Regions from separate parts of the Sphingomonas sp. NCPPB 2930 genome, predicted to be linked through region 2. Evidence: riboswitches for the same ligand, from Rfam matches in the RefSeq annotation. Region 2 holds a riboswitch; the other holds the start of a gene.

The links. Region 2 has a riboswitch for thiamine pyrophosphate ahead of thiC (phosphomethylpyrimidine synthase ThiC). Riboswitches for the same ligand answer to the same signal wherever they lie in the genome.
Region 1: linked by a shared signal. The riboswitch ahead of ACFX59_RS05600 (TonB-dependent receptor) and the one ahead of thiC (phosphomethylpyrimidine synthase ThiC) in region 2 are both predicted to bind thiamine pyrophosphate.

The regions. Positions count from the first base shown of each region.
Region 1 covers NZ_JBHZQU010000003.1:98,305-105,486, reverse strand. The annotation lists gene ACFX59_RS05625 (catalase) at 1-1,135, opposite strand, end outside; gene ACFX59_RS05620 (glycosyltransferase) at 1,357-2,361, shown strand; gene ACFX59_RS05615 (acyl-CoA dehydrogenase) at 2,340-3,350, shown strand; gene ACFX59_RS05610 (PIG-L deacetylase family protein) at 3,347-4,000, shown strand; gene ACFX59_RS05605 (methyltransferase domain-containing protein) at 3,997-4,611, shown strand; TPP riboswitch at 4,644-4,753, shown strand; gene ACFX59_RS05600 (TonB-dependent receptor) at 4,785-7,094, shown strand; gene ACFX59_RS05595 (phosphotransferase enzyme family protein) at 7,142-7,182, shown strand, end outside.
Region 2 covers NZ_JBHZQU010000015.1:20,653-27,834, reverse strand. The annotation lists gene egtB (ergothioneine biosynthesis protein EgtB) at 1-720, shown strand, start outside; gene egtD (L-histidine N(alpha)-methyltransferase) at 723-1,700, shown strand; gene ACFX59_RS15045 (ferritin-like domain-containing protein) at 1,901-2,857, shown strand; gene ACFX59_RS15040 (ferritin-like domain-containing protein) at 2,896-3,912, shown strand; TPP riboswitch at 4,057-4,147, shown strand; gene thiC (phosphomethylpyrimidine synthase ThiC) at 4,193-6,040, shown strand; gene ACFX59_RS15030 (5'-nucleotidase) at 6,137-7,075, opposite strand.

The sequences.
Region 1 (7,182 bases), on a different contig from region 2:
CGGAGAAGTCGATGCCGGGCACGACATTCTGCGTGCAGAAGGCGACCTGTTCGGTATTCGCGAAGAAATTGTCGACATTGCGGTTGAGCGTCAGCGTCCCGATGATGCGGACGGGAATGTCCTCCTCGGGGATCAGCTTGGTCGAATCCAGATGGTCGAAGGGCAGGCGGTCGGCCGTTTCCTGGTCGAACAGCTGGACGCCCAGATCCCATTGCGGAAAGTCGCCCGCCTCGATCGCCTGCCACAGGTCGCGACGATGGAAGTCGGGATCGGCGCCGTTGATCTTGACCGCTTCGTTCCACAGCACCGATTGCAGGCCCTGGCGCGGCTTCCAGTGGAATTTGACGAAGGTCGACTTGCCCTCGGCATTGACCAGCCGGAAGCTGTGGACGCCAAAGCCCTCCATCGTGCGGAACGAGCGTGGGATCGTCCGGTCGGACATCTGCCACATCACCATGTGCCATGCCTCGGGGCTCAGGCTGGCGAAGTCCCAGTAATTGTCATGCGCGGACTGGGCCTGCGGAAAGGCGCGGTCGGGCTCCTGCTTGACGGCGTGGACGAGGTCGGGAAACTTGATCGGGTCCTGGATGAAGAAGACCGGGATATTGTTGCCGACAATGTCCCAATTGCCCTGCTTCGTATAGAATTTGACGGCAAAGCCCCGGACGTCGCGCGCCAGGTCCATCGAGCCCTTGTTGCCCGCGACGGTCGAGAAGCGGACGAAGACTTCGGTCTGCTGGCCCACCTCGCTTAGTATGTCGGCGCGGGTATATTCGGCCAGGCTATCGGTCAGCTCGAAGACGCCGTGCGCGCCATATCCACGGGCATGGACCACCCGCTCGGGAATGCGTTCATGGTCGAAGTGGAAGATCTTCTCGCGCAGGATGAAGTCTTCGAGCAGCGTCGGCCCGCGCTCCCCGGCGCGCAGGCTGTTCTGGTTGTCGGCGACGGGAACGCCCTGCTGCGTGGTCAGCGTCCGGGCCGTGTCGTCGGTGGCCTGATGCGTCTCTCCGCCATGGCCCTGGGGCTCGGCATAATGGCTCGGCATATCCGCCCCGGCGGGAAGGGAGGGCGCTTGGGCGGGCGATACGCCCTTGGCCTTGCCGCTGCCCTGCTTGCTCTTCGAACTGGCCATGATGGTGTCTTTCATCGTTGAGGGAACGTGCCCGTCCAACGCGCGGATCGGCCAATCGCCCTCCAAATAAATGCTTGATATTCATTAAGGTGATTCCTGCCGCCTTGGGGTAAACCCATGCTAGTGATCGGGATCAGCCCTCCGTTCCCGGCCGTGCGGGGCTTCGGTGGGTTTCGGCGGCGGGAGGGAGAAGGCTTCTGTTCGACGACGCGCCCGTGGTGATGTGCATCCCCGCCCGAAATGAAGAGGCAATGCTGCCCGCGCTGTTCGCCGCGCTTGCCGCGCTGCGCGTCGATGGGGGGAAGCTGGAGGCATGCCTGTATCTGGACGACTGCCGGGATGGCAGCATCGCGCTGGTCGATCGTCTCGGCCCGACCCTGCCGTTTCGGCTGCATGTCGCCAGGGGCGGGCGCGATGCTGTGCCCAATGCCGGGGCCGCCCGGCGCGCGGCGCTGGCGATGGGGCTGTCCGTCCTGGCGGGGCGCGAGGGCCTGCTCTTCACAACGGATGCCGACAGCACGCCGCAGCACGACTGGATCGCGGCGGGTCGTCGGGGGCTGAGCCAGGCGGAGGTCGTCGCCGGGCGGATCCAGCGGGTCGATGCCGCATCCGATCCGCAGCAAAGCCGCATCGAGCATTATTATGACCGATTGCACCGATATCGCCGGGCCATCGACCCGGTGCCGTGGGAGGCGCGGGACACGCATCACTTCGGCGGCGGGGCCAATATCGCGATACGCGCCTCCGCCTATCGCGCGCTGGGCGGGTTCCTGCCGATCCCGTCGGGGGAGGACGCCCGCCTGCTCGACGATGCCGCGCGCGCCGGGCTGCGCGTCCGTCGGGATGCGGCGATGATCGTGGAGACCTCGTCCCGCCGACAGGGGCGTATCGGCGGCGGGCTCGCGGGCCAATTGCTGGCGCTGGATCAGGGCGAGCCGCCGCGCATGGCCGATCCACGCGGTGCGGCCTGGCAATGGCGCGCGCAGGCGGCCGCGCGGCAGAGCTTCGCCATGATCGACCGGGTCGACCGGCGTATCGCGCTCGGCGAGCGGCTGGGCCTTTCGGCGGACCATGTTCTGGGCGTCGCGCGCGATTGCCCCAATGCGGAGGCGTTCGCGATGCGGATCGTCCCGGCACCGGCCGTTCATTCCGGCCAGGTGTCGCTGCCGGATGCCGAAGACCTTCTGACCGAACTGGAGAGCCGATGGTGCGAGATCGCGGCATGACCGCCATGGCCGACGAACTGCGAAGCGCGATTGCCGTCATGGGCTGGGCCGAGCATCCCCCCGGCGATCCCCGGATTGTCGAGGACCATGTCGCGCTGCTGGCCCGGCTGTATGACATCGGCCGGCGCGATCTGCCGCTCGGGCGGTTGGTCGAGGGGCATGTCGATGCGGTGCAGATCGTGCGCCGATACGGATCGGCGGCGCAGGTGGAACGGCTGAGCGGGATGCTGGCGCATGGGGCGACATTGGGCGTCTGGAACGCCGGACTGGCGGGCGAGCCCCTGCGGCTGGACGGCGAGCGGTTGACCGGGGGCAAGAGCCATGCCTCGGGCGCCGGGGTGCTGAGCCACGCGCTGGTCACGGCGGACACGATCGAGGGGGTGCAACTGCTGCTGCTCGATCTGGCGAGGGTCGCGCCGGTGATCGATCGCGACTGGTGGCGGGTGACGGGCATGCAGCGGTCCGAAACGCATCTGGTCCGCTGGCGGGACGGCGTCATCGCGCAGGACGACCGGATCGGCGCGCCGAACCTCTATGCGCGCGAGCCTTTTTTCAGCGGCGGGGCGCTGCGGTTCGTGGCGGTCCATGCCGGGGGCGTGGCCGGGCTGTGCGACCTGACCCGCCGCCATCTGGTCGAGGCGGGACGCGCCGACGACCCGTTCCAGTCGGCGCGGCTCGCGCGGTTGTTCGCGCTGGCGGAACTGGCGGCGGCCATCGTGCGGCGCACGGCGCGATGCTGGTTCGGGGAGGAGGTCGAAGAGGCGCGGCTGGCGCGGGTCGCGGCTGCGCGCATGGCGGTGGCCGACGCGGCCGAGCAGGCGATCGTGATCGCTCGGGAGGCGGTGGGGCTGGCGGGGCAGTTCCTCACCCATCCGCTCTCCGCGATGCTGGCCGATCTGGCGGTCTATCTGCGCCAGCCCATGCCCGACGCGCAACGCCTCCGGGTCGGGCAGGCGGTGGCGCAGGGCTTGCTGGAGCTGTCGCTATGAGGCTGGACCTCAACGGCGTCCGCCGGGCGGTCATCGTCGCGCCGCATCCCGATGACGAGATCATCGGGGCGGCGGGGCTGATCCAGGCGCTGCGGAGGCGGGGGAGCGGGGTTTGGGTCATCGTGGTCAGCGACGGCGCCGCCTCGCATCCTGGCAGCCGGACATGGCCCGCCGCGCGTCTGATCGCCGCGCGCGAGCGGGAAAGCCGCCATGCGCTGCGCCGTCTGGGCGTCCGGAGCGACCGGGTGACGTTCCTCGGGCTACCCGATGGCGGGCTGATGGCGGAGGGCGATCCTTGTCGCGAGCGGCTGCACCGGGCGCTCCGGAAGCATCGGGGCTTGGACCTGCTGGTCGGGCCCGCCGCCACGGATGCCCATCCCGATCACCGGGCGGTCGCGACCGCGCTTGGCCATTTTCGCTTCGGCAGGCGGCGTCTGACCTATCAGGTCTGGCCGCCGCAAAGGCGGATGGCGGCGCGGAGCCGGACCGTCTCGATCCCCGGCGGCGCGGCGGCGAAGCGCGCGCTGATCCGGGTGCATCGGACCCAGCTAGGCGCGATCACCGACGATCCTCGGGGCTTTTCGATCGCACGCCATGAACTCACGGCCTTTTCCCACCCGGTCGAGCGTTTCCTTCCGGTGAGGCGATGAAGGCGATCGACCTCAATGGCTTCGCCGAGAAGTTCGCGGCGGACGACGATCCCTGGCGGACCTTCTCCAACCGGGACGAGGCGGTGAAGCGCCGGGCGATCCTGCATGCGCTGGGCCAGGGGCCATCGGGCAGGGTCCTGGAACTGGGCAGCGGCAATGGATCGAACAGCCGCGCCATCGCGCGCCGCGCGCTTCGGCTCGACGCGACCGAGGGGACGGTCGAGGGCACCCGCCTGACGGCGCTGGCGATCGCTGCCTCGCCGCGAGCACGGGCGATATCGCTGGTCTTGCCCGCGCGGTTTCCGCGACGGGACTATGATGCGATCGTCATCGCCGAGCTACTCTATTATCTTTCGCCCATCGCGATGCGGCATGTCGCGCGTGGCGTCGCGGCGGCCTTGCGCCCCGGCGGGCGGCTGGTCCTGGCGCATCATCGCATCGACTATTACGACTTCGCGCAGCACGCCGCCGATATCCAGGAACGCTTCCTGCTGATGACCGGCATGACCTGGCAGGTCGAGACCATGCGCCGCCGGGCGCGCTGGCATGTCCTCGTCGCGCGGCGGGGCGACGCAGGGCACCGGACGGGTCTTTCCTTCCGCCATCGATAATCATTTGCTTACGGGCCGTAAGCGCCTAGACGACGCCATCCCCGGGGAACCGCTGATGCGCGGTCGAGAGATGGGCAGCAGCCCATGACCCGCCGAACCTGATCCGGCTGATACCGGCGTAGGGAGGGTGGCGGTTCCTTCGTCGTCCTTCCGTGTGAAGTGGACGAGAGACGATGGCTGTTCAGATTTCGCGCGATCGCAAGACGATCCGATATGGTGCCCTGCTGCTGTCCGCCGCGTGGCTGGCGCTGCCCGGCGCGGCCTCGGCGCAGCGGGCGGCCGACGCGCCTGCCGATATTCGCGTGATCGGCCACCGCGATCCCGAGGGGCTGCTGCCCGACCAGACCGAACCCAAGGCGGTCAGCGAGATCTCCTCGGACTTCATCGTCAAGCAGGCCCCGACGCTGAACGCCTTCCAGCTGGTGAGCCTGCTGCCCGGCGCCAATGTCGCATCCAGCGATCCCTATGGCCTGTCGACCAGTTCGAGCCTGACGCTGCGCGGTCTGGGGCAGGATGAGATCGGCGTGCTGATGGAGGGCGCGCCGCAGAACGACATCGGCTATTATTACGCCTATCCGTCGCAATTCGCCGATGCGGAGAATGTGCGTGCGATCCGGCTGGCCCAGGGGGCGGTCGATCTCGCCTCGCCGACCGTCGGCGGCGCGGGCGGTCTGTTGTCGCTGTCACTCGACGATCCCAAGGCGGCGCGCGGAATGCTCGCCGATCTGTCGCTGGGGTCGTACAACATGCACCGGGCCTTTGTCCGGGTCGATACGGGGACGATCGGAAATACCGGGCTGAAGGCGTTCCTGTCCTATTCCAACACCCGCGCGGACAATTGGCGGGGCGCGGGCTATGACCTGCGCCAGCATGTCGATGCCAAGCTGCTGGGCGAATGGGGAAACGGGAACCGTGCCAGCCTCGCCCTATCGTACAATGACGCCAATTCCTCCAGCTATGCCAGCCCCACCCTGGCCGATTGGCGCGCGCGGGGACGCGGTTTCAACTATGACGCGCAATATACGCCGGGGAATACCAATTATTGGGAACTGTACCGCGCGCCCTTCCGCAACCTCTATGCCTCGGCCCCCGTGCATCTGGTCCTGGGCGACCGGCTGACGCTGGACGCCACGACCTATCTCCAGTTCGGCTATGGCAATTCGCCCTATGGCACCCAGCTTGCGACCACCGGCAATTACCTGGGGAGCGAACAACTGGCGCAGCCGATCGCGCTGCCCGGCGCGGTGAATGGGGTCGCGACGGTGCTGGGCAATTATACGGGCGATCAGATGCGGACCGGCCAGGTCGCCAGCCTGACGCTGCGCGCGGGCATCCACCGGCTGACCGCGGGCCTGTGGTTCGACTATGGCACCGACCGCGTCACCCAGACCTATACCGCCGTCGGCACCGACGGACGCCCGACCGACCGCTGGGGCTATCGCAGCAAGGCGATCCGCACCGCCGATGGGCGCCTGCTCGCCTATGAGAACCAGCGCACCGTGACCGTAACGAAGAGCGTCTTCGTGGCCGACAGCATCGCGCTGAGCCCCAGGCTGACGGTCGATATCGGCTTCAAGGGCGTCAACCTGCTCCGCAACGGCCGCAATTACCTGCCCGGACCGCAGACGCGCGTGCGCAGCGACAGCTTCGCCGCCCTGCCGCGCGCCGCCGTCCATTATGATCTCGACGATCGCCAGCAGGCCTTTGCCAACGTCACGACCAATTTCCGGACGCCCAACGAATTCACGCTGTACGACAGCTATGACGGCGGCGTGGTCTCGACGCGCGGCACGGACGCGTTGAAGAACGAATATTCGGTGTCGCAGGAGCTCGGCTATCGCTATATCGGGCCCAGCCTTTCCGCCTCGGTGACCGGCTTCCACTACAAGTTCCGCAACCGCCAGCTGGCGACCGTGGTCGACAATGGTGGGGCGCTGGTCAATTCGACGCTGAACGCGGGCGGACAGACCTCCTATGGCGTCGATGCCGAGATCGATTACCGGCCCGCGAGGGGCGTCAGCGTCTATGTTTCGGGCGAATATCTGCGCGCGCGGATCGATGACGATCTGCCGGTCGGCGGAGACTATCTGCCGACGCGGGGCAAGCGGGCGGTATCCAGCCCGACGCTCCAGTTCGGCGCCGGTGGCACCTATGACGATGGGCATCTGTTCGGCAGCATCGCGGGCAAATATGTCGGTCGCCAATATGCGACGTTCATGAACGACGAGAGCATCCGGGGATATGCCACGCTCGACCTGGCGATCGGCGTCCATCTGGCCGATTGGCTTGACGGCAAGCGGACCGACCTGCGGGTCAATGCGATCAACGTCACCGATCCGCATGTGCTGGCGGGGGTTCAGTCCGTCACGACCAACGCGCGCGATGTCGTCGGGCGCGGCGGCACGATCATCAAGGGCAATGCGCCGTCCTATTATATCGGCGGCGGATCGGCGGTCGTCGCGACGATTTCGCGCGGGTTCTGATCGTGACCATAGCGGACGAGGCGGGCGCCGGTCACCGCGTCCATGGCATGGGGCTGGCGATGGAGGCACCCACCTGGCCCGCGATCAC
Region 2 (7,182 bases):
ATCGGCTGGATCGAGGGGCAGGCGGGCGTGGTCCGGATCGGCCATGACGGACAGGGCTTCGCCTTCGACTGCGAAGGGCCGCGCCATGAGGCCCTGCTCCATCCTCATGCCATCGCCGATCGCACGGTCACCAATGCCGAATGGATGCAGTTCATCGCCGATGGTGGCTATCGCGATCCCCGGCTCTGGCTGTCGGATGGCTGGGCCTGGGTGAAGGGAGAGGGGATCGCCGCGCCGCTCTATTGGGAAGAGCGCGACGGCGGCTGGACCCGTTTCGGGCTGGACGGCCGCCGCGCGGTCGATCCCGCCGCCCCGGTGACGCATGTCAGCTTCTACGAGGCGGATGCCTTTGCCAGCTGGGCGGGCGCGCGCCTGCCGACCGAAATGGAGTGGGAAGCCGCCGCCGCCGCGCATGATCCGGCGGGGGGCAACCAGATGGAGACGGGCGGCGCGTCCGAGCCGCGTCCTGCGACCCATGGCCCTGCCTTTTTCGGCGATGTCTGGGAATGGACCGGCAGCGCCTATCGTCCCTATCCCGGCTTCCGCGCCGTCGAGGGGGCGGTCGGCGAATATAATGGCAAGTTCATGAACGGGCAGTTCGTCCTGCGCGGCGGCAGCTGCGCGACGCCGCGCGGCCATGCCCGCGCATCCTATCGCAACTTCTTCTACCCCCATCAGCGCTGGCAGTTCACCGGCGTCCGTCTGGCAAAGGACCTGTAATCATGCTGAAGCCCGAGATCGAGGATGGTCAGATGTCGCTGACCGATCCCGCCTTCCGTGCCGATGTCCTCGCCGGACTGGAGCGCCGCCCCCGCGCCATCCCCGCGCGCTGGTTCTATGACCGCAAGGGGTCCGAGCTGTTCGAGGCGATCACCGACCTGCCCGAATATTATCCCACCCGCGCCGAGACCGCGATCCTGAAGACCATCTGCCCCGACCTCGTCGCGCATGTCGGCAAGGGGCGCGCGGTGGTCGAGTTCGGATCGGGCTCCTCGACCAAGACGCCGGTGCTGCTGCGCTGCGTCGAGCCGTCGGCCTATGTGCCGATCGACATTTCGGGCGACTTCCTGCGCGAATCCGCGCGCAATCTGCAACAGGCCTTTCCCGACCTGCCCATCCATCCGCTGGAGGGGGATTTCATGCACCCGCTGGCGCTGCCCGCGATGGTGGCGGAGGCGCCGAAGCTGGGCTTCTTCCCCGGCTCGACGATCGGCAACATGACGCCCGCCATGGCGACCGACCTGCTGCGCGCGATGCGCGGTTCGTTGGGCGAGGGGGCGATGCTGCTGATCGGGATGGACCGCGCCAAGTCCAGCGAGATCCTGGTCCCCGCCTATGACGATGCGCAGGGCGTGACGGCGGCGTTCAACCGCAACCTGCTCGACCGGATCAACCGCGAGCTGGACGGCACCATCCCGGTCGAGGCGTTCCGCCACCGCGCGGTGTGGAACGACGATCGCTCGCGAATCGAGATGCACCTGGCCGCGACCCGCGACGTCGCCTTCACCATCGAGGGCCGCCCCTTCGCCATGGCCGCGGGCGAGACGATCCACACCGAGAACAGCCACAAATACGGCCCCCGCGATGCCAAGATCCTGCTGCGCGCGGGCGGCTGGACCCCGGTCGCGCAATGGAGCGATCCGGACGACATGTTCGCGGTCTATCTGGCCGAGGCGCAATCGATTCGTCTTGCTCCCTGAACGTTTCGTCGTATCGAGTCGCGGTCTAACCGGACAGGTGAAAAGAGTTGCGTCTTTTCCTGCGGACGTAACGTTTCGCTTTTCGGTCGGGCGTTGGGCTTTACCCTGAAAAGTCTTCCCGCTTGACCCTCTTGCAAGTCTATCTGCTGGCAAAGAGCCGACAGATAGACTTGCGGGGGTTCCATACCGGGAGGAGCATGATGACCGAAAGCGCACACCTGCTCGACGCATTCGACGCACGGGCCCAGCGCCGCGATCAACGACGCGAGTTCTTCAAGACGGCGATGGGCGCCGCCGCCGCCGGCGTCGCGGCCTTTACCCTGACCAGCAAGGCGGGGGCCCAGTCGACGATCACCGACGCGGATATCCTGAATTTTGCGTTGAACCTCGAATATCTTGAAGCGCAATTCTATGCCTTTGCCGCCAACGGCACCGGCCTCGCCTCCAGCCAGTTGACCGGCACGGGCACGCAGGGCGCGGTCACCGGCGGCAAGAAGGTGACGTTCACCGACCCGATCGTCGAGCAATATGCCCGCGAGATCGCGGCCGACGAAGCCGCGCATGTTGCGTTCCTGCGCACCGCGCTCGGCAGTTCGGCGGTGGCGCAGCCCGCGATCAACATCTCGGGCGACGCGAACGGCGCGTTCACCGCGGCGGCGCGCGCGTCGGGCGTGATCGACTCCAACGCGACCTTCGACCCTTACGCCTCGGACGAGAATTTCCTGCTCGGCGCCTATATCTTCGAGGATGTCGGCGTGACCGCCTATAAGGGGGCCTCACCGCTGATCAGCAACAAGACCTTTCTCCAGGCGGCTGCCGGAATCCTGGCGGTCGAGGCCTATCATGCCGCGATCGTCCGCACGACGCTCTATGCCAAGGGTATTCAGACCCCGGCGCTGATTACCGCGGCGGGCAAGATCTCGGACGCGCGCGACAGCCTGGACGGGACCACCGACCTGGATCAGGGCATTGCCGCGACCACGGTCGGCGGACAGCAGGTGTCCAACATCGTGCCGCTCGATTCCAACGGGATCGCGTTCAGCCGCACGCCGCAGCAGGTGCTGAACATCGTCTATCTCAACAAGGCGTCGGCCACGCTGGGCGGGTTCTTCCCCGCCGGCGTCAACGGCACCCTGCGCGCGAGCGCGGCCAACTGATCTCCCCCTTTTTCCTCGTTCCGAGAGGATTTTTCATCATGAGCGAAGAACGCTTCATTCTCGATGTGATCGAAGAGGCTTCGGCCAAGCGCCGGTCCGATCGTCGCCGTTTCATGCGTATGGCCGCCGGGGCCGGTGCGGTGGGTGGGCTGGCCATGCTGGGCGCCTGCGGCAGCGACGATAACGACGTCATCGTCCTGCCGACGCCCACCCCGACCGCGACGGCGGGTACCGTCACCGATGCCGATGTCCTGAACTTCGCGCTTCAGCTGGAATATCTGGAAGCGCAATTCTACAGCTATGCCGCGTTCGGCGCGGGCCTGTCCTCCTCGCTTCAGGCCGGGACGGGGACGCAAGGCTCGGTCGCGACCAGCACCAGCGGACAGCCGCGCCAGGTCGCGTTCCAGGATCCGTTGGTGGCGCAATATGCCCGCGAGATCGCCTATGACGAGATCGCGCACGTCACCTTCCTGCGCAACGCCCTGGGCTCCAGCGCGGTGGCGCAGCCTGCCATCAACCTGTCGGGCGATGCCAATGGCGCCTTCACGGCGGCGGCGCGCGCGGCCGGGGTGATCGGATCGACCGGAACCTTCGACCCCTATGCCTCGGACGAGAATTTCCTGCTCGCCGCCTATATCTTCGAGGATGTCGGTGTCACCGCCTATATGGGCGGGGTCACGCTGCTCTCCAACAAGACCTTTGTCGAGGCGGCGGCGGGCATCCACGCGGCCGAGGCCTATCATGCGGGTCTGGTCCGCTCGGTCATCTATCGCAAGGGTCTGAGCAACGGAACGCTGATCACCGCGGCGAACCAGATTTCGGACGCGCGTGACAGCCTGGACGGCTCGACCGACCTCGATCAGGGCATCACCGTCACCGCCAATGGCGTTACGTCGGCGAATATCGTGCCCGCCGATTCCAACGCGATCGCCTTTGCCCGCACGCCGGGCCAGGTGCTGAACGTCGTCTATCTCAACAAGGCGGCGGTGACCGGCGGCGGCTTCTTCCCGAGCGGCCTGAACGGCAATGTACGGACCAGCGCGGCCAGCGGCTGACGCATTCTGTCCCGCAAGGGGTGATTGCCCCGGTCGGCCGCCAGCCCCTGGCCGACCGGGGCTTTTCATGTGTCGCCCGGCCGCGCGGGGCATTTCGGCGGAAAGCCCTTCTGCTTGGCGCGATTTGCGCTTATGCAGGGTCCATCCCCGGGGGAGCGCTGACCTGCGCTTGAGAGGGGGGCAGGAGCCCCCGACCCGCTGAACCTGATCCGGCTGACACCGGCGTAGGGAGGGAGCGGCCCCGTCTCTCATGGTCCGTTTCCTCCGCATGGAGTGGACTATGGCAGATATCCCCGCAAAGGCTGAAATTGGCGTCACCACTGGCCCCATTCGTGGGTCGAAGAAGATTCATGTCGGGCCCCTGGGCGTCGCGATGCGCGAAATCCATCTCGACCCGTCTTCGGGCGAGCCGCCCTTGCGTGTCTATGACACCAGCGGCCCCTATACCGATCCGAACGCCCGCATCGACATCATGGCGGGCCTGCCGCAGATCCGCCGCGACTGGATCGAGGCGCGCGGCGATGTCGAGGCCTATGACGGTCGCGAAATCCGCCCCGAGGACAATGGCCAGCTCGGCCCCGACCGGTCGGGAGGCGTGCCGCAATTCCCGCGCACCGGGCTGAACCGCCCCTTGCGCGCCAAGCCCGGCATGAACGTCAGCCAGATGCACTATGCCCGCAAAGGCATCATCACGCCCGAGATGGAATATGTCGCGACCCGCGAGAATCTGGGCCGCGAGATGCTGCGCGAATATGTCCGCGACGGCGAGAGCTTCGGCGCTGCCATCCCCGATTACGTGACCCCCGAATTCGTCCGCGACGAAGTGGCGCGCGGCCGGGCGATCATCCCCAACAACATCAACCACCCCGAATCCGAACCGATGGCGATCGGCCGCAACTTCCTGGTCAAGATCAACGCCAATATCGGCAATTCGGCGGTCGCCTCCAATGTCGCGTCCGAGGTCGACAAGCTGGTCTGGTCGATCCGCTGGGGCGCGGACACGGTCATGGACCTGTCGACGGGGCGCAACATCCACGACACGCGCGAATGGATCATCCGCAACTCGCCCGTGCCGATCGGCACCGTCCCCATCTATCAGGCGCTGGAAAAGGTCGGCGGCATCGCCGAGGAGCTGACCTGGGAAATCTTCCGCGACACGCTGATCGAACAGGCCGAGCAGGGCGTCGACTATTTCACCATCCATGCGGGCGTGCGCCTGCCCTATATCCCGCTGACCGCCAAGCGCGTCACCGGCATCGTGTCGCGCGGCGGCTCGATCATGGCGAAGTGGTGCCTGGCGCATCACAAGGAGTCGTTCCTCTACGAACGCTTCGACGAGATCACCGAGATCATGAAGGCCTATGACATCGCCTATTCGCTGGGCGACGGCCTGCGCCCCGGCGCGATCGCCGACGCCAATGACGAGGCGCAGTTCGCCGAGCTCTACACGCTGGGCGAACTGACCAAGCGCGCCTGGGAACAGGACGTGCAGGTCATGATCGAGGGCCCCGGCCATGTGCCGATGCACAAGATCAAGCAGAATATGGACAAGCAGCTGGAGGCGTGCGGCGAGGCGCCCTTCTATACCCTCGGGCCGCTGACGACCGACATCGCGCCGGGTTACGACCATATCACCAGCGGTATCGGCGCGGCGATGATCGGCTGGTACGGCACGGCGATGCTCTGCTACGTCACGCCCAAGGAGCATCTGGGCCTGCCCGACCGCGACGACGTGAAGGTCGGGGTGGTGACCTACAAGCTGGCCGCCCATGCCGCCGATCTGGCCAAGGGGCACCCGGCCGCCAAGATGCGCGACGACGCGCTGAGCCGCGCCCGCTTCGAGTTCCGCTGGCGCGATCAGTTCAACCTGTCGCTCGACCCCGACACGGCGGAATCCTACCACGACCAGACGCTCCCGGCGGAGGGCGCCAAGACCGCGCATTTCTGTTCGATGTGCGGCCCGAAATTCTGCTCGATGAAGATCACGCAGGAAGTGCGCGAATTCGCGGCGAAGCAGAATGCCCCGGTCGAAACCTTCGTCGCGGCGGAGGACGCCGAGGCGGGGATGCAGCAAATGAGCGAGAAATTCCGCGAGAAGGGCGGGGAGGTTTACCTTCCGGCGGAGTGACGAAAAAGGGGCCGCACCCGACGAGGATGCGGCCCCAATTCCCAGCCTCCGTTCAGCCTGAGCGAAGTCGAAGGCCGTGGGATGGTGCATCCATAACTAGATAGGCAATGGAGACGTATTTCTTACGCCAAACGGAATGTGCACACACGGCGTGCTTCCGGAGGCTGGCTCAAGGTGGCCAAGCTGGTCGTCAAAGAAAATTTGGGGGCGCAAGACATCGAGAATATTCTTTTTCTCAATGCCACCGGTTAAGAATAGTTCGTCAACCTCGATGCCGTGATGCGCGAGTGTCGTCATCATTCTCTCATGTGCCGGCGCATTGCGGGCCGTGACGATAGCGACTCGTACCGCCTTGTCTCTATCGTTAATCTGCTGAGGATTGTCTCGCTCAATTTGTTGTACAATAGAAATCTTTTGCAGCAGAGGCATTAGGGGACCGTCCTTTAGCGGACGTGCGCTATGCTCGATCTCGTGGTGGCGAAATAGGTCGAGTCCACCCTTTGCATACTGTTGTTCGGCTTCATCGTCGACCAAGATGCCGTCAAAGTCGAACGCAATTCTCAACTGCGTATCCAACTCGTCATCAACGGCCGCACAGGGCAGCACGTACCCGGCCGGATGCCCTTCTGCGACAGCCGTTTTCACCTCATCCTTATCCGTGCTCAGATACAGACAAGCGTTGACGGCTTTCATGTACGGATAGGGGCTCGTTCCTGATAAAAAGAAGTATCTCGATATATCGAGGTCATAGCCGGGAATGGCGTCCATGATGCGGGCACCGGCAGCAGGATCGTTGCGCGACAGGATGACCACCTCAACAGGGGACTGTTCTGGAAACTTCCTGTTCAGTCCCAAGAGACGTTTAATGAAGGGGAATGCTGCGCCGGGGGCGGGGGGCTTTTTCCGATTTGCAATCTGATATTTTTTAAAAGCCTCGAGCCCTTCGGTTTGGAAAATTTCGTGCTCTGCCGTAAAATCGAATAGAGCAGACGATGTGATTCCAACAACCAGCTTTCGTTCAATCGGATAGGCCATTCGAGGAATATATAAACGACCGCATCGCTTTAAAGTGGGTAAAGGCGAATAAGTAAACGGCCACCAAGCCGATCGACCTCTTTGCGTTGTAGATTTATAAAGCAAGT